Regions from separate parts of the Brevundimonas sp. GW821-FHT12C05 genome, predicted to be linked through region 2. Evidence: riboswitches for the same ligand, from Rfam matches in the RefSeq annotation. Region 2 holds a riboswitch; the other holds the start of a gene.
What was found. A riboswitch is a leader RNA that binds a small molecule or an ion and turns the genes downstream of it on or off. The one in region 2 is predicted to bind cobalamin.
Positions count from the first base shown of each region.

Region 1 (8,942 bases), on a different contig from region 2:
AATCGCACACCGCCTGGCTGACCGACGGAGCCTTGAAGCCCGTGCCGTAGGCGCCCGACAGGGTGAAGCCGTAACCGAAGTCCCACGCGGCCGAGATGCGCCCGGTGGTCTTGGAGCCGAAGTCGTCGGTGTCGTCGAAGCGCAGGCCGCCGGTGACGCTCAGGGCGTCGGTGAGCTGATAGCGGCCCGTGCCGAAGACCGAAGTGGTCCCCAGGTCGACCTTGGCGCCGGTCGAGATGCTGCCTTCGCTCTCTTCACGCTCGACGCCGAAGGCGTAGGTGGCGGCGCCGGTCTCGCCGTTGGCCTGCCAGCGGTAGGCCTGGCGGTCGGCTTCGAAGACCGAACCGAAGGCGCTGAAGGTCTCGCGCTCGATATTCGACGCCGAGACGCTGAACTGGTGGTCCAGGCCGAGGGCGTCGACGCTGGCGCGGGCGACGCCCGACCATTGTTCCGATTCCGAGCGGTCGCTGTTGTCTGAGACCGGGAAGCCGTTATCCAGATCGGCTTCGCTGCGCGACCAGCGGGCCGAACCGTCCAGCTTCACCGTCGGGGAGACGGCGTAGCGGCCGCGAACGCCCACGGTGGTGTTCTCGAAGCCATCGGCCTCGGGGTTGCCGTTGGCTTCGTCGGCGACGGAGATGCCGTCGGTGGTGAAGCGCGAGACATAGCCGCCCAGCGCCCAGGTCTCATTGGCCACGCCGCCGGCGAGGCGGCCGCGCACGGTGCCGAAGCTGCCGGCCTCGGCCTCGGCGCGAACGCCGTCGATTTCCTTCGTCGTGAAGGCGATCACGCCGCCGATGGCGTCGGAGCCCCACAGCGAGGACTGCGGACCGGACAGGACTTCGATGCGCTCGATGTCGCCCAGGTCGAAGCCCGAGAAATCATAGGCGCCGTTGGGTTCGGCCGCGTCGTTGACCGGGGCGCCGTCGACCAGCACCAGGGTCTTGCCCGGGGTGGCGCCGCGCATGCGGATCTGGGCGACGCCCCCGAAAGCGCCCGAACGGGTCACGGACAGGCCGGGGACGTCGGCCAGGATGTCGGCGGCGAAGACGGCGCCGCGCTGTTCGATGGTGCGGCTGTCGATGACGCGGGCGCCGGGCGTGTCGGCGACGATGGAGGGAATGCGGGTGGCGGTGACCACGATCTCGGGCAGGGAATCGTCCCGCGCCTCCTGGGCGAAGGCGGGACCGGCGAAGGCCGCGGCCATGGCCGCGGTGGAAAGCAGAATGGAGCGCTTCATGAGCGAAAACCCCGTACGGGCCCCGCGAATGCGCGCGAGAGGCCTCATGTGAGCGAACCGATCCGCCGAACCCGAAGGTCCGGACGGCGCAAGATCGGGTCGCTGCGACGGAAGTCCCCGCGCCTCTGCCTGGTCCCGGACAGCGGCGAGCGACGGTGGCGGCCAGGTCTCCTGGCTTGCGGGTCGACAATCGAAGCCCTCGCCTTCCCAGTCCCTCGAGGGAGGAACCAGTGGCGCCGGAGCAAGCTCCGGGCGGACAGCGATCTCGCCGCCTACAGTTGCGGGCACAGCCACGGTTTCACACCGTGTTCCCTTAACCGCCGACGCGGCTTGTCGCAGTGCAGCGACGCTTGTGCAAGGTCAGGCGGCGTCGTCGTTGCGCAGATGATCAAGGTAGACACGCCAACCTTGGACGGCCGCCTGTCGCTCGGCCTGCGTGCTTCCGTTGTAGATGGAGCCGAAGTCCTCATTCGTGAGTTGGTTCAGAACAGCGGCCAGAGCCTCAGTCATGACATCGGGTCCGTAATGACGAATGCCTTCGAAGGCGTTGGACGCATCGTTCACGAGGGAGATTTGCGGCTCCGGCAGGCGGCGTCTGTCATCCATCTGCTCGATGATGGCGGGCACGGCTTCCGGGCCGAGTGCGATCAAGCGATCAAAGAGGTGTTGTTGCCGGCTCGGTCCACTCCGCCTTTCGTCACCTGATGCGGGCGACAGGGCGATGATGGCCTCGATGATGGCCTGCACCTCGGCGTAATGCGGGACCGATGTGTCGCGCCGCCAACGCGCGAGCACGCCGGCTTGCCTTGAAATCTCCGTTTCGACCGCCGCGACGGATTCCGCATCGGCCGGACGGAAGGCGGTGGGCGTATCGCCGGCGAAATAGAGACGGCCTTCGCTGCGCAGGGCGAACACAAGAGATCGAGAGCTGTCGGCGGCCCGCATCTGCTCCAGAGCCGGCGCGTACGGACGGGGGTCCGAGTACCACTGCAGTTTCGGGTGTGCGCCGACTTCCCCCTTCAACGCTGTGAAGTCTCTCAGCGGCAGGGAAACGTAGGTTCTTGGCGGCGGGGCGGCAGGGATGTCCACCGACGCCAGGACAATCAGATCGGACTGGGCGACCAGTTTCCAGAGAGGCGGTTCCTCCGCCATCGCCGGCAAGGCCGAGACCGCCAGAATGAACATCGAAGCAAGGCCGCGCAGGATCATGGCTGAACAATGCATTCAGTTGTGAGCCGAGGTAAAGGACGCCCTATTCCGCTTGAGCCGTTCCCGGCATTCCTTCACCTTGCGCCGCTCTCATGAACGCTCCCCTCGCTCACCCGCCGCACGCCGACGCCGTCCCGTCCCTGGAGGGCGCGACGCCGTTCATGGCCCAGTATCTGACGGCCAAGGCCGGGCAGCCGGACGCCATCCTGTTCTTCCGCATGGGCGACTTCTACGAGCTGTTCTTCAAGGACGCCGAGATCGCCGCCGCCGCCCTGGGCATCACCCTGACCAAGCGGGGCAAGCACAACGGCGACGACATCCCCATGGCCGGGGTGCCGGTGCATGCGCTGGACGGCTATCTGGCCCGGCTGATCCGGCAGGGATTCAAGGCGGCCATCTGCGAACAGCTGGAAGATCCGGCCGAGGCCAAGAAGCGCGGCGGCAAGGCGGTCGTGCATCGCGGCGTCGTGCGGGTGGTCACGCCGGGCACCCTGACCGAGGATTCGCTGCTGGACGCGCGGGGCGCCAACCGGCTGGCCGCCGTGGCGGTGCGCAAGGGCCGGGCGGCGGTGGCCGTGGTCGAACTGTCCGCCGGGGCCGTGGACGTCGTGGCCTGTTCGCTGGACGACCTGGGCGCGACCCTGTCGTCCTTCCGGCCTTCCGAGGTGCTGGTCCCCGACCGCCTGTTCTCGGACGAGGCGACCAAGGACGCGCTGAACGGCTCCGGCGGCGTGGTCCAGGCCCTGCCGCAGGCGCTGGCCGAGCCGGTCGGGGCCAAGGTCCGGGTCGAGCGCCTTTACGGGGTGGCCTCGCTGGACGGCTTCGGCGCCTTCGAGGAGGCGGAGGTCTCGGCCCTGGGCCTGATCGCCGCCTATCTGGAGACGACCCAGGCGGGCAAGATTCCGGCCCTGACCCCGCCGCGCCGCACCGGCGACACGGGCTTCCTGGCCATCGATCCGGCGACACGCCTGAGCCTCGAGATCGACCGGACGCAGCGCGGCGAGCGCGAGGGTTCGCTGCTGGCCTCGATCGACCGCACGGTGACCTCGGGGGGCGCCCGGGCGCTGGCCGAGCGGGTGGCGCGCCCGCTGCGCGATCCCGTCGCCATCAATCATGGACTCGACGCGGTCGAATGGCTGCTGGAGCGCCGTGACCTGCGCCGCGACCTGCGCGACGGGCTGAAGGCGTCGTCGGACGTGGCCCGGGCCGTGTCGCGGCTGGTGCTGGGCCGGGGCGGACCGCGCGATCTGGCCGGCATCCGCAACGGCCTGTCGATCGCCGAGGGCATCGCCGGCCTGTTCCCGCCGGTCGCCGATCCGCTGACCGGCCCGCCGCCGCGCATCGCCGCCTGCGTCGACCGCCTGACCCTGACCCCCGACCTGGGGCGGCTGCTGGTCGATCTGGCCGAAGGGCTGGTCGCCGAGCCGCCGCATCTGGCGCGCGACGGCGGCTTCGTGAACCCCGACTTCCGCCCCGAGCTGGATGAGGCGCGTCGCCTGCGCGACGACAGCCGCCGGGTCGTGGCCGACCTGGAGGCGCGCGCGGTCGCCGAGTCCGGCGTGGCCTTCAAGATCAAGCACAACGCCGTGCTGGGCTATTTCCTGGAGACCAGCGCTAAGGCCGCCGAGCCCCTGCTGCGGCCCACCGGCGAAAGCCCATTCATCCATCGCCAGACCCTGGCCAACCAGGTCCGCTTCACGACGGTGGAGCTGTCGGAACTGGATGCGAAGATCAGCCAGGCCGGACACCGGTCGCTGGCCATCGAGGGCGAGACCTTCGAGATTTGGCGGCGCACGGTCCAGTCGCTGGCCCAGCCGCTGCAGGCCGTGGCCGAGGCGCTGGCCGAGCTCGACGCCCACGCCGCGCTGGCGGAATGGGCGCAGGAGGTCGGGGCGGTGCGTCCCCACGTCGACGACACCCTCTGCTTCGAGGTCGCCGCCGGGCGGCACCCGGTGGTCGAGGCGGCGGTGAAGGCCGCGGGTGATCCCTATACGCCCAACGACTGCCGTCTGGACGGCTCCGGCGTCGCGGGCGCGCGCCTGTCGATCGTCACCGGGCCGAACATGGCCGGTAAGTCGACCTTCCTGCGCCAGAACGCCCTGCTGGTGGTGCTGGCCCAGGCCGGGGCCTTCGTGCCCGCCAAATCGATGCGGCTGGGCGTGGTCGACCGGCTGTTCAGCCGCGTCGGGGCGGGCGACGATCTGGCGCGCGGACGGTCCACCTTCATGATGGAGATGGTCGAGACCGCCGCCATCCTGACCCAGGCGACGGAGCGCAGCTTCGTGGTGCTGGACGAGATCGGCCGCGGCACCGCCACCTATGACGGCCTGGCCATCGCCTGGGCCACCACGGAGGCGCTGCACGACCGCAATCGCGCCCGCACCCTGTTCGCCACCCACTACCACGAGCTGGCGGTGCTGGAGACGCGGCTGGCCCACGTCTGCAACCTGTCCATGCGGGCCAAGGAGTGGAACGGCGAGCTGGTCTTCCTGCACGAGGCCGCGCCGGGCGCCGCCGACCGCTCCTATGGCGTGCAGGTGGCCCGACTGGCGGGCGTGCCGGGACCGGTCGTCGCCCGCGCCCGCGAGGTTCTGGATCGGCTGGAGGGCGAGAAGACCGCCGGCGCCAATCTCACCGACCTGCCTCTGTTCGCCATGGCCGAACCGGCCGCGCCCGAGCCGGCCCGGCCCTCGATGGTCGAGGATGCGCTGAAGGGCATCGAGCCGGACGAACTGAGCCCGCGCGAGGCGCTGGAGGCCCTGTATCGCCTCAAGGGATTGGCCAAAGGGCCGGCAAGCCGGTGAACCCGACCCTCGACGCGCGGCTGGCCGAGACGGCCGGGGCGTCCGATGTGCGCAGGGCCGTGGCGGCGATCCTTCGCGAGAGCTGGGATGCGGGCCGGGCGAAGGCGGCGCGGCGGCTGGAGGCCGGCGGCGAGGGCGTCGAGGTCGCGCGGCTCTACGCCGCCGCCGCCGACGACATGCTGACCGCCCTGTGGCGCTTCACCACCGACGTCCTCTATCCGGCTCCCAATCCCACCGAAGCCGAGCGGCTGAGTTTGATCGCCGTGGGCGGCTACGGGCGTGGCGTGATGGCGCCCTTCTCGGACCTGGACCTGCTGTTCCTGCGCCCCTGGAAGTCGATTCCGCGCAGCGAACAGGTGATCGAGTTCATGCTCTACGTCCTGTGGGACCTGGGCGTGAAGGTCGGTCAGGCGGCGCGGTCGGTCGATGAGTCTCTGGCGCTGGCCAAGACCGACATGATGGTCCGCACCACCCTGCTGGAGGCCCGCCCCCTGGCCGGGGACGAGCGGCTGGCCGACGACTTCATCGCCCGCTTCCGCGCCTTCGTGGTCAAGGCCGATCCGCGCCCCTTCATCGCCGCCAAGCTGGAGGAGCGGGATGTCCGCCACCAGAAGACCGGTGCGGTGCGCTATAGGGTCGAGCCCAACGTCAAGGACGGCAAGGGCGGGCTGCGCGATCTGAACACCCTGTTCTGGATCGCCCGTTCACTGGCGCCCGAGAGCCCGCTGGGCGCGCGGGTCATGGACGACCTGCTGACCCCGCGCGAACGGCGGACGTTCGAGGAATCCTTCGACTTCCTGTGGCGCACCCGGGCTCACCTGCACCTGCTGGCGGGACGGGCCGAGGAGAAGCTCACCTTCGACCTGCAGCCCGAGGTGGCTCGCCGGATGGGCTGGCAGGGGCGGGGGGACGAGCCGGCGGTGGAGCGGTTCATGCGCCGCTATTTCATCGTCGCACGGGATGTAGGCGCCCTGACCCGGGCCACCTCGGCCAAGCTGGAGGCGCGCCACCAGAAGCCGACGATGAGCCTGTCCAGACTGATTCCTGGCCGGAAGCGCAACCTGGGGGTTGAGGGCTTCGTGGAGGTCTCGGGCCGGCTGTCCGTGATCGGGCCGGAGGTGTTCGCCGGGGACCCGGCCAAGCTGCTGATCCTGTTCCGCACCGCCGACGAACACGATCTGGATCTGCATCCCGACGCCTTCTCGGCGGTGACGCGGTCGCTGTCGCTGGTCACCCCGTCGCTGCGCCGCGACGCCGAGGCGACCCGCGCGTTCCTGGACATTCTGACGGGGCAGCGGCCCTATCGCGTGCTGACGCTGATGAACGAGACAGGCCTGCTGGGCCGGTTCCTGCCCGAATGGGGGCGGATCGTCGGCCAGACCCAGTTCAACATGTATCACGCCTATACGGTCGACGAGCACACGCTGCAGGCCATCGGCATCATCAACGACATCTGGCGCGGCAAGCTTTCGGCCGAGCATCCCAGTGCGACCGAAATCGTCCACCGCATCGACGATTTCGAGGCCCTGATGCTGGCCATGCTGCTGCATGACGTCGGCAAGGGCGGCGACCGGGGGCAGCTGGAGGACGGGGCGATCGCCGCGCGGCGCGCCTGCGACCGGCTGGGCATCGACCCGCGCCGGACCGAGTTCGTGGTCTGGCTGGTGCGCAATCACCTCGCCCTCAGCGACTACGCCCAGAAGCGCGACGTGTCCGACCCCGCGACGGTGCGGGCCTTCGCCGAACTGGTCGGCGACCCCGAACGGCTGCGGACCCTGTTGGTGCTGACGGTGGCCGACATCCGGGCCGTTGGGCCCGGCGTCTGGAACGGCTGGAAGGGGCAGCTGATGCGCGACCTGTATCAGCGCACCGAGGGGGTGTTCCGGGGCGAGGACGTGACCCGCGCCGATCCGCTGGCCGACTTCCCCGATCTGGTCGCCCGGGCCGGCGCCTCGGGCGCGGCGGCGAGCATCGTCGCCGAGCGCAAGAACGACGAGGGCAGCGAGCCCCTGGCCGCCGCCCGCGTCGCCGTGGCGGCCAAGGACCGGCCGGGCCTGTTCGCCGATCTGGCGGCGGCGCTGGCGGCGGGCGGAGCGGACGTGGTCGGCGCCCGGGTGGCCACAGCCGAGGACGGCACGGCGCTGGACGTGTTCGAACTGCAGGACGGGTCGGGCGCGCCCTATGGCCAGGCCGAGCCGCGCCGGCTGACCCGGCTGGTGGCGGCGCTGGAAAGCGCGGCCCGGGGGGATCGGTCCGCCCCGCCGCCCGAGCCCCAGCCCAATCCGCGCCGCGCCGCCTTCGATGTACGACCGGTGGTGTTGATCGATCTGGACGAAAGCCCGGACGCGGCGGTGATCGAACTGTCGGGCGCCGACCGTCCCGGCCTGCTGGCCGAGCTGTCCCGCATGCTGACGGACCACGGCCTGTCGATCCGCTCGGCCCATATCGCCGGCTTCGGCGAGCGGGCGGTGGACAGCTTCTACGTCACGGACGCGAAGGGCGGACGCCCTCAGCCGGGCGCGAAGCTGGAGCGGCTTCGCGCCGAGCTGGAGGCAGTGCTGGACCGTCGCGACGCCAACAGCCGCTCGGTTTCCGCGCCCGTTCGCGCCAGCCTGCGCGACGTCTCCGAATTCGGCCGGAAACGGCCCGTATCGCCTCGCCCGGAAGCACGCTAAGCGTCGGCTGATCCGACATTCGAGTTCACGATGAGCCTCGCCCGAAACACCCTGGTGCAAGCGACCCTGACCCTGGGGAGCCGCCTTCTGGGCTTCGCCCGCGATCTGGTCCTGTCGGCGCGTTTCGGCCAGGGGCCGATGATGGACGCCTTCACCACGGCGTTGATGCTGCCCAACATGTTCCGGCGTCTGTTCGCCGAGGGCGCCTTCGCCCAGGCCTTCGTGCCGATCTACGGCGGGGTGCGCGAACGCGAGGGCGAGGAGGCCGCCGCCGTCACGGCCTCCGAGGCGCTCAGCTTCATGTTCGCCGTCGTCGCCGGCTTCTGCATCCTGCTGCAGGTGCTGATGCCGTGGATCATGCCGGTGCTGCTGTCGGCCTGGAAGGACGACGCCGGGGTGATGCACGCCGCCGTCACCGCCGCCCAGCTGACCATGCCCTACCTGGCCTGCATGACCATCGCCTCCCTGCTGTCGGGCGTGCTGAACACCAGCGGTCGGTTCGCCCTGTCGGCCGGGGTGCCGGTGTTCCTGAACCTGTGCACCCTCGCGCCCCTGCTGGCGCCCAGCCTGATCCCGATGAGCCAGCCGGACACCCTGCTGGCCGTCAGCGCGGCGGTTACCGTCTCGGGCGTGCTGCAGGCGGGGCTGCTGTGGTGGGGCGTGCGCCGGCTCGGCGTCCGGCTGAAGCTGTCGTGGCCGCGCCTGACGGCCGGGGTCAAGAAGACCCTGGCCCTGGCCATTCCCGGCGTCCTGGCCGGCGGCGCCCTGCAGATCAACTCTGTCGTCAGCCAGTTCCTGACCGGATCGAACGAGGGCGCCCGGTCGGTGCTGTACAACGCCGACCGCCTGTATCAGCTGCCGCTGGGCCTCGTCGGCGTGGCCATCGGCCTGGCCCTGGTGCCGCGCCTGACCCGGGCCTTCGTGCAGGGCGACCATGAGGGCGGGCGCAAGACGCTGGATGACGGCATCACCCTGTCGATGGCCTTCACCCTGCCCGCGGCGGTGGCCCTGTTC
Region 1 covers NZ_JBXAQS010000002.1:228,871-237,812, reverse strand. The annotation lists gene AC1RRF_RS10465 (TonB-dependent receptor plug domain-containing protein) at 1-1,240, opposite strand, end outside; cobalamin riboswitch at 1,385-1,576, opposite strand; gene AC1RRF_RS10460 (hypothetical protein) at 1,601-2,449, opposite strand; gene mutS (DNA mismatch repair protein MutS) at 2,542-5,253, shown strand; gene glnD ([protein-PII] uridylyltransferase) at 5,250-7,928, shown strand; gene murJ (murein biosynthesis integral membrane protein MurJ) at 7,959-8,942, shown strand, end outside.
Region 1: it holds a riboswitch for cobalamin, as region 2 does, so the genes downstream of both, AC1RRF_RS10465 (TonB-dependent receptor plug domain-containing protein) here and metE (5-methyltetrahydropteroyltriglutamate--homocysteine S-methyltransferase) in region 2, are expected to answer to the same signal.

Region 2 (8,942 bases):
GCGCGGGTCGGCCTGTGGGACGTCATCGCCCGCGCGGAAAGGAAGGGCAGCCTGGACGCCGACATCCGCAACGCCGAGGCGGCGGACCTGAGGCGACTCGTCGCGGACCTGCCGCAGCTGAGGGCGGTGGCCTTCAACGGGGCCACGGCGGCGAAGATCGGACGGCGCTCGCTGGCGGGGACCCAGGGCCTGACCCTGATCGACCTGCCGTCCTCCAGCCCGGCCCATGCGACGCGCAGCTTTGTCGACAAGGCGCAGGCGTGGGCGGTGCTGACCGCGATTCTGCGCGGCTGAAACGGAAAGAGGCCGCTCCATCGCTGGAGCGGCCCCTGTTCTTCCAGTCCGAGGGGCCGAAGCTTATTCGCCGTTGCGGATCTGCTCGCGCGCGACCGACGACAGCTCGTCCATCTTGCGGCGGATTTCACCTTCCGAGACGGTCAGGCCGGCGCCTTCGAGGTCCTGGGCGATCTTGCGGTAGACGTCTTCCTCGCCCGGCTGCTCGAAATCGGCCTTCACGACCGCTCCGGCGTACTGGGCGGCGCTTTCGGCGGACAGGCCCATCTTCTCGGCGGCCCACAGGCCCAGCAGCTTGTTGCGGCGGGCGACGGCCTTGAATTCCTGTTCCTGATCGAGTGCGAACTTGGACTCGAAGCCCTTTTCCCGATCGTCGAAGGTAGTCATGGGCGTCCGCAGGCTCCGTCAGGCGGCCCAGGGGAGTGGCCGCATCGGGGTGTCTATAGCCCCCCGTGGGCCGAACGCAACCGGAACCCGCCGGGTTGCGGCGGCGTGTCGTCCGACGGTGTCATCGACGCCCGCCGTTTGTATCCAGCATCGGCTTCCGCTAAGGAGACCGCGACGATTTTACCCGCCCGCCCGATTCCGGATCGCGCTGACCAGACCTACGCGCTGGCCGCGCGATTTTCGTTTCTGACGAGGCCCCGCCCGGACGAGACCCCATGAACGTCAAGCGCAAGAAGCTCTACGAGGGCAAGGCCAAGATCCTGTACGAAGGACCTGAGCCCGGCACCCTGATCCAGTATTTCAAGGACGACGCCACCGCCTTCAACGGCGAGAAGAAGGCCCAACTCGAGGGCAAGGGCGTCATCAACAACCAGATCAGCGAATTCGTCATGTCGCGCCTGAACGGCATCGGCGTGACCAACCACTTCATCAAGCGCCTGAACCTGCGCGAGCAGCTGATCCGCGAAGTCGAGATCATTCCGCTGGAAGTGGTGTGCCGCAATGTGGTGGCCGGCTCGATGAGCCAGCGCCTCGGCATCGCCGAAGGCACGCCCCTGCCCCGTTCGATCATCGAGTTCTACCTGAAGAAGGACGAGCTCAACGATCCGATGGTCACCGAAGAGCACATCACCGCCTTCAACTGGGCCTCGACCCAGGAGCTGGACGACATCCTGGCGATGACCGTGCGCGTGAACGACTATCTGTCGGGCATGTTCGGCGCCGTCGGCATCACCCTGGTGGACTTCAAGATCGAGTTCGGCCGCATCTGGGAGAACGATTTCGCCCGGGTCATCCTGGCCGACGAGATCAGCCCGGACAGCTGCCGCCTGTGGGACACCACCACCGGTGAGAAGCTGGACAAGGACCGCTTCCGCCGCGATCTGGGCAATGTCATTGAAAGCTATACGGAAGTCGCGCGTCGCCTGGGAATCATGAAGGGCATGCCGACGGTGATTCAGGGGGGACTGCACTAATGGCCAAGGTGAAGGTGCATGTGTTCCTGAAACCCGGCGTGCTGGACGTTCAGGGCAAGGCCGTCGAAGGCGCGCTGAACGGCCTGGGCTGGGGCGGCGTGGCCAACGCCCGCGTCGGCAAGCTGATCGAGTTCGACTTCAGCGGCGAGGGCGACCCCGCCGCCGAGGCCAAGAAGATGTGCGAGCAGCTGCTCGCCAACACCGTGATCGAAAGCTACCGCATCGAGGTCGCGTGAAACGCGTCCTGAAGCTGCTGGTCGTCGTCTTCATCGTCGGCGGGTGCGTGGTGTTCGCCGCCGCCCTGGCCGGCGGGTTGATGGACGACAGCGCCTTCACCACGGCAGCCAAGGAACAGGGACACTGACGGCGTCCGGCGCGTTAGGATCGCTTGACGCTCGCTGACCGGAGACCGCCATGACCTTCATCCTGACCTCGAACGACCTCACCGACGGCGGCGTGCTGCCGGACGCGCAGGTGCAGGCCAAGGGCAACGCCTCGCCGCACCTGAAATGGTCGGGCGCGCCCGAGGGCACGAAAAGCTACGCTGTCACCTGCTATGACCCGGACGCCCCGACGGGCTCGGGTTTCTGGCACTGGACCGTAGCCAACATTCCCGCCGACGTGAGCGAACTCCCCACCGGCGGCCCCGTCCCGGCCGGCGCGGTCGAGGGCCGCACGGACTTCGGCGCGCCCGGCTTCGGCGGCGCTGCTCCGCCTCCGGGCCACGGCCCGCACCGCTACATCTTCACCGTCTTCGCCGTGGACACGGACAGGCTGGACGTGACCTCCGAGAACTCGGGCGCCGTGTTCGGCTTCAACCTGCATTTCCACACCCTGGCCAAGGCGACGATCACCGCCACCTACGAGAACACCGGCCAGGGCTGAGGTCAGGGTCGAGGTCGGGGAAACACATAAAGATATCCTTATATGTTTCTTGACTTCGCCGGGAGACCCGCTTCTATGCGGGTGTCGTGGTCTGCGCGTCGTCTTCGGACGGGGCGGAGCTAAGAGGGAAGCCGGTGTGAAACCGGCGCTGCCCCCGCAACTGTAAGCGGCGAGCCGAAGGTCCATCGTGTGTCACTGGGGGTCCGCCTCCGGGAAGGCCGGGCCCGAAGCCGTGACCCGTGAGCCAGGAGACCTGCCCCGACAGATAACGTCCTCCGGCGGGGTGTCCGGTCAGGCCGCCTGTGCGCCGCCGGACCGTTTCCGCGCGGGCGTTCGCGCGTCCCTGCCCGAAGCCTTGCCACCAGCAAAGGCTTCGCATCATGACCGCCCGTCTCCCCGTCCAGGTCGCCACCCTCGGCTTTCCCCGCATCGGCCCGAAGCGCGAACTCAAGACCGCGCTTGAGCAGCATTGGTCCGGCCGGATCGACGACAAGGCCCTACTGGCCGTCGCCGCCGAGCTGCGCGGTCAGGCCTGGCTGCGCCAGCGCGATCTGGGCGCCGACATCGTCCCGTCCAACGACTTCTCCCTCTACGATCATGTGCTGGATGCGACCGCCATGGTCGGCGCCGTGCCGGACATCTACGGCTGGACCGGCGAGCGGGTCGGGCTGGAGGCCTATTTCGCCATGGCGCGCGGATCGCAGGGCGAAGGAGAGGCGACCTGCGCCCACGGTCATTCGCACGGCGGCGACGGGGTTCCCGCCGCCGAGATGACCAAATGGTTCGACACCAACTACCACTACCTGGTGCCCGAATTCACGGCGGACCAGGCCTTCCGGCTGGGCTCGACCAAGGCGCTGCACGAGTATCTGGAGGCCAAGGAACAGGGGATCGAGACCCGGCCCGTGCTGCTGGGGCCGGTCAGCTATCTGCTGCTGGGCAAGGCGCGGACGACCTCAAGCGGTACGGCGGCGAACGATGCGGGCTTCGACCCGCTGACCCTGCTGCCCAGGCTGCTGCCGGTCTACGCCGAGGTGCTGCGGTCGTTGGCGCGGGCGGGGGCGACCTGGGTGCAGATCGACGAGCCCTGCCTGGTCACCGACCTGAGCGACGCGGCGCGCGAGGCCTATGCCCACGCCTACGCCGTGCTGAGCGACGTCACCCCGCCGATCAAACTGATGCTGACGACCTGGTTCGGCGCGATCGGCGACAATCTGGAAACGGTGCTGGCGTTGCCGGTGCACGGCCTGCACGTCGATCTGGTCCGCGCGCCGGAGCAGCTGGACGCCGTCGCCGCGGGGGCGCGGCCGGACCTTGTCCTGTCGCTGGGGGTGCTGGACGGGCGCAACGTCTGGAAAGCCGATCTGAACGCCGTGCTGGACCGGATCGAGCCGGTGATCGCGTCCGGCCGTCAGGTGATCATCGCCCCCTCGTGCAGCCTGCTGCACACCCCGATCGATCTGGAGCGGGAGACCGCGTTGGACGCCGAGGTGAAGGATTGGCTGGCCTTCGCGGTGCAGAAGATCGCCGAACTGGCGACGCTGGCGAAAGCGCTGAACGAGGGGCGCGCCGCGGTGCGCGAGACCCTGGACGCCTCCACCGCCTCGGTGGCCTCGCGCCGGGTCTCGCCGCGGATCAACGATGCGGCGGTGCAGGCCCGCGCCGCGAACCGCGACCCCGACCTGATCCGGCGCCCAGCCTCGTTCGAGGTGCGCCGCCTGCTGCAGGACGCCCGGCTGGGTCTGCCCGACTGGCCGACGACGACGATCGGCTCCTTTCCCCAGACGCCGGAGGTCCGCAAGGCCCGCGCGGACCACGGCAAGGGCGTCCTCGACGACGGGGCCTATGAACAGTTCCTGCGCGAGGAGACCGCCCGCACGGTCAGATGGCAGGAGGAGATCGGTCTGGACGTGCTGGTCCACGGCGAGTTCGAGCGCAACGACATGGTCCAGTATTTCGGGGAGCAGTTGTCGGGCTTCGTCTTCACCAAGGCGGCGTGGGTGCAGTCCTACGGCTCACGCTGCGTGCGCCCGCCGATCCTGTACGGCGACGTGTCGCGGCCGAAGGCGATGACGGTGGAGTGGTGGCGCTACGCCCAGTCCCTGACCGAGCGGCCGATGAAGGGGATGCTGACCGGCCCGGTGACGATCCTGAACTGGTCCTTCGTGCGCGATGACCAGCCGCGCAGCGAGACCTGCCGCCAGATCGCCTTCGCGATCCGCGACGAGGTGGTCGACCTGGAGGCCGCGGGCGCCCCCATCATCCAGATCGACGAGGCCGCCCTGCGCGAGGGCCTGCCGCTGCGCCGCGCCGACTGGCAGGCCTATCTGGACTGGGCGGTCGAGGGCTTCCGGATCACCGCTTCGGGGGTGCGGGACGAGACGCAGATCCACACCCACATGTGCTATTCCGAGTTCAACGACATCATCCGGTCGATCGGAGCCATGGACGCCGACGTCATCTCCATCGAGACCTCGCGCTCGAAGATGGAGTTGCTCGACGCCTTCTCCGGTTATCGCTACCCGGCCGGAATCGGGCCGGGCGTCTACGATATCCATTCGCCGCGCGTGCCAGCGGTGGAAGAGATGTCGGCTCTGCTGAAGGCCGCGGCCGCCAAGCTGCCCGTCGGCCAGCTGTGGGTGAACCCGGACTGCGGCCTCAAGACCCGGCAGTGGCCCGAGACCGAGGCCGCCCTGCGTAACATGGTGGCGGCGGCGAAGGCGGCGCGGGCATGACCGTTCGCCTGATCGACATGGTGTTCCCCGGGGACGCCAACCACCACGGCACCCTGTTCGGCGGCGTGGGCCTGGCGCATCTGGACAAGGTCGCCTTCCTGGCCGCCAGCCGCCACGCGCGGCGGGCGGTGGTGACGGCCGGGTGCGAGCGGATCGACTTCGCCGCCCCCGCCCGCATCGGCGAGATGGTCGAGGCCACGGGCCGGGTCGTGCGCACCGGTCGGTCATCGCTCGGCGTGGAGGTCGAGCTTCACGCCGAGGCCCTGCTGACCGGCGAGCGGCGACTGTGCACGCGCGGCCTGTTCAACATGGTCGCCTTGCGCGAGGACGGAGACGGGACGCCGCTGTCGCCGGTCCGGGACGAGGCGGACGAGACCGGCGACTGGCTGCGGACGGTCGAGATGGTGTTTCCAGGCACGACCAACCACTACGGCACCCTGTTCGGCGGCGACGCCCTGAAGCTCATGGGCAAGGCGGCCTTCGTGACCGCGACGCGTCGGGCGCGGGAGGTGGTGGTCATGGCGGCGACCAATCGCATCGACTTCAAGGCCCCCATCGACGGCGGCGACATGATCGAACTGGTCTCGCGCGTGAAGATGACCGGCCGCAGTTCCCTGGCGGTCGAGGTGCAGTTGTGGGCGGAAGGCCTGTTGACCGGCGAACGACGCCGCTCGGCCACGGCCGAATTCGTCATGGTCAGCGTCGATGGCGGCGGACGGCCGAAGCCGATCGGAGACCCCGCTCACACGACGTGATCGATATCCGCTCCGGCGACGGTTGATCGGTGAGCGGAAGGCCCCATGTTGCGCTGCAGCATCCTCCCCTCCCCGGTGATCGCCATGTCCCCTGCCGACTGCACGACCTGCAGCGACGCCGATGTCGTTTCCGAAACGCCTGCGCGCGGGCCTTTGGCGGTCACCCTGGTCCTGACGGCCCTGGCCATGGGCGGTTTCGCCATCGGGATCACCGAATTCGCGGCGATGAGCGTGCTGCCGGACTTCGCCAGCGGCCTGGGCGTCGACGAGCCGACCGCCGGCCACGCCATCAGCGCCTATGCGGCCGGGGTGGTGGTGGGCGCGCCCCTGCTGGCGGCCTTCGGGGCGCGGCTGCCGCGCTGGATCCTGCTGATCGTGCTGATGGGCCTGTTCGCGGTCGCCAATACGCTCAGCGCCCTGTCGCCGAATTTCGAGACCATGCTGGTGTTCCGCTTCCTCAGCGGCCTGCCGCACGGAGCCTATTTCGGCGTGGCCGCGCTGGTGGCGGCCTCGATCGTGCCGCTGAAGTTCCGCACCCGGGCGGTGTCGACCCTGCTGATGGGACTGACCCTCGCGACGGTGCTGGGGGTGCCGGTGGTCAATCTGATCAGCCAGGCGCACGGTTGGCGCTGGACCTTCGGCATCGTTGGAATGCTGGCGGTATTGACCATGACGCTGGTGGCCCTGTTCGCGCCGCGCGATCCGGCCCATCCGGACGCCAGCCCCCTGCGCGAGCTGAAGGCCCTGAAGAACCGGCAGGTCTGGCTTACGCTCGGCGTCAGCGCCATCGGCTTCGGCGGCATGTTCGCGGTCTACGCCTATCTGGCCTCGACCCTGCGTGAGGTGACGGGCGTGGGGCCGGAGGTCCTGCCCTGGGTCTTCGCCGTGTTCGGGGTCGGCATGTTCAGCGGCAACCTGCTGGGCGCCTGGGCCGGGGACCGATTCGGCTTCAAGGCCGCGGCCGGAGTGCTGATCTGGAGCGCCGTGTCGCTGGCCCTGTATCCGCTGGCCTCGCATCACCTGTGGTCGATGCTGATCATCGTGCTGTGCGTCGGCGCCGGCGGCGGGCTGGGCGCGATCCTGCAGACCCGGCTGATGGACGTGGCCGGCGAGGCGCAGACGCTGGCCGCGGCCCTGAATCACTCGGCCTTCAACACCGCCAATGCGCTGGGCCCGCTGCTGGCGGGCGCGGCGGTGGCGGCCGGATTCGGCTGGGGCTCGACCGGATGGGTCGCCGTGGGGCTGACGCTGGGCGGCCTGGCCATCTGGCTCTGGGCCTGGCTGGACGGGCGTGCCGTGCGTTCGTCAGTCACGGCGGCCTGACAAACGCCCCGAACCCTGCTAGACGCCCGCGCCATGAGCGCAGCCGTCATCGTCTTCCCCGGTTCCAACTGTGATCGCGATTGCAAGGTCGCCGTCGAACGCTCCACCGGCGAGCAGGTCCAGATGGTGTGGCACCAGGAGACCGAGCTGCCGCAAGGCCTCGACCTGATCGTCCTGCCCGGCGGCTTCTCCTACGGCGACTACCTGCGCTGCGGCGCGATGGCGGCGCAGGCCCCGATCATGCAGGCGATCCGCAAGGCCGCCGACGACGGCGTGGCCATCCTGGGCATCTGCAACGGCTTCCAGGTGCTGTGCGAGGCCGGGATGCTGCCGGGCGCCCTGCTGCGCAACTCGGGCCTCAAATACGTCTGCAAGCCGATCAGCCTGACGGTCGCCAACGGCCAGACCCGCTTCACCTCCGGTTACCAGGGCCAGCGCGAGGTCGTCATGACCCAGGGCAACGGCGACGGGAACTACTTCGCCGACGCCGAGACTCTGGCGCGGCTGGAGGGTGAGGGTCAGGTGGTGTTCCGCTACGTCGACAACCCCAACGGCTCGGTCGCCGACATCGCCGGCATCCAGAACGCGCGCGGCAACGTGCTGGGCATGATGCCCCACCCGGACCGCGCCTTCGAGGCGGAGCTGGGTTCGGCGGACGGCGCCACCCTGTTCCAGAGCATCTACAACGCCGCCTGAGCCGAGCGTCAGCCTTCCAGATCGTCCGCGATATTGCGGACCACCGGATCGCCCGGCTCGTCATCCTCATCGACATCAGGCGTGACGATCCCGCCCGGATCGCGCTGGGCCTTCAACTCACGCTCGCCTAGGCCCAGGCCCTGCTCACGCGCGCGGTCCGTCTGGACGAAGTCGGTTTCGAAATGGGGTTTCTCGTCAGCCATCGGTCTTCTCCGCAGGTGTGCAGAGGGAACCGGTCCGGGGCGCGGCGGTTCCGATGAAGCGCCGCCGCAGGAGCCTGTATGTCGTCCATCGTCCGTCCCACCGCCGCCCAGCAGACCCGGCGCCTGATCGTGCTGGCCTGCGCCGTCTTCGCCGTCGTCGTCGCCCAGGCGCAGATGCTGCTGGGCTGGGGCCAGACCGCGGGCGAGTTCGCGGCGGACAGCGACGCGACCCTGAAGGTGGCGGGTTACGCCTTCGCCATCTGGGGCGTGATCTATCTGGGGCTGCTGGTCTACGCCGTGCGTCAGGCGCTGCCCGCGACGGGCGAGAGCGAGCTGTTGACCCGGCTGGGCTGGCCGTCGGCGGCGGCCTTCCTCGGCATCGGCTGGTGGATCGTGGCGGCGGCCGTCGATTGGGAGGCCGGCACCGTGATCCTGATCTTCGGGTCACTGCTGGTATTGCTGATTCCGCTGCTGCTCAACGCCCGATCCATCCGGGCCCTGCCCCGCACCGACCGGGAGCGATGGACCGTAGTCTGGCCCCTGGCCCTGCTGGCGGGGTGGCTGGGCGTGGCCGCGCCGGTGAACCTGCTGACGGTGTTGACCGGCAACGGCGACCTGCCGACCGTGCTG
Region 2 covers NZ_JBXAQS010000001.1:300,015-308,956, reverse strand. The annotation lists gene AC1RRF_RS01480 (DNA-deoxyinosine glycosylase) at 1-294, shown strand, start outside; gene AC1RRF_RS01475 (DUF1476 domain-containing protein) at 358-681, opposite strand; gene purC (phosphoribosylaminoimidazolesuccinocarboxamide synthase) at 957-1,715, shown strand; gene purS (phosphoribosylformylglycinamidine synthase subunit PurS) at 1,715-1,951, shown strand; gene AC1RRF_RS01460 (hypothetical protein) at 1,948-2,079, shown strand; gene AC1RRF_RS01455 (YbhB/YbcL family Raf kinase inhibitor-like protein) at 2,130-2,600, shown strand; cobalamin riboswitch at 2,671-2,875, shown strand; gene metE (5-methyltetrahydropteroyltriglutamate--homocysteine S-methyltransferase) at 2,981-5,335, shown strand; gene AC1RRF_RS01445 (acyl-CoA thioesterase) at 5,332-6,090, shown strand; gene AC1RRF_RS01440 (MFS transporter) at 6,136-7,413, shown strand; gene purQ (phosphoribosylformylglycinamidine synthase subunit PurQ) at 7,447-8,109, shown strand; gene AC1RRF_RS01430 (hypothetical protein) at 8,118-8,312, opposite strand; gene AC1RRF_RS01425 (TspO-related membrane protein) at 8,391-8,942, shown strand, end outside.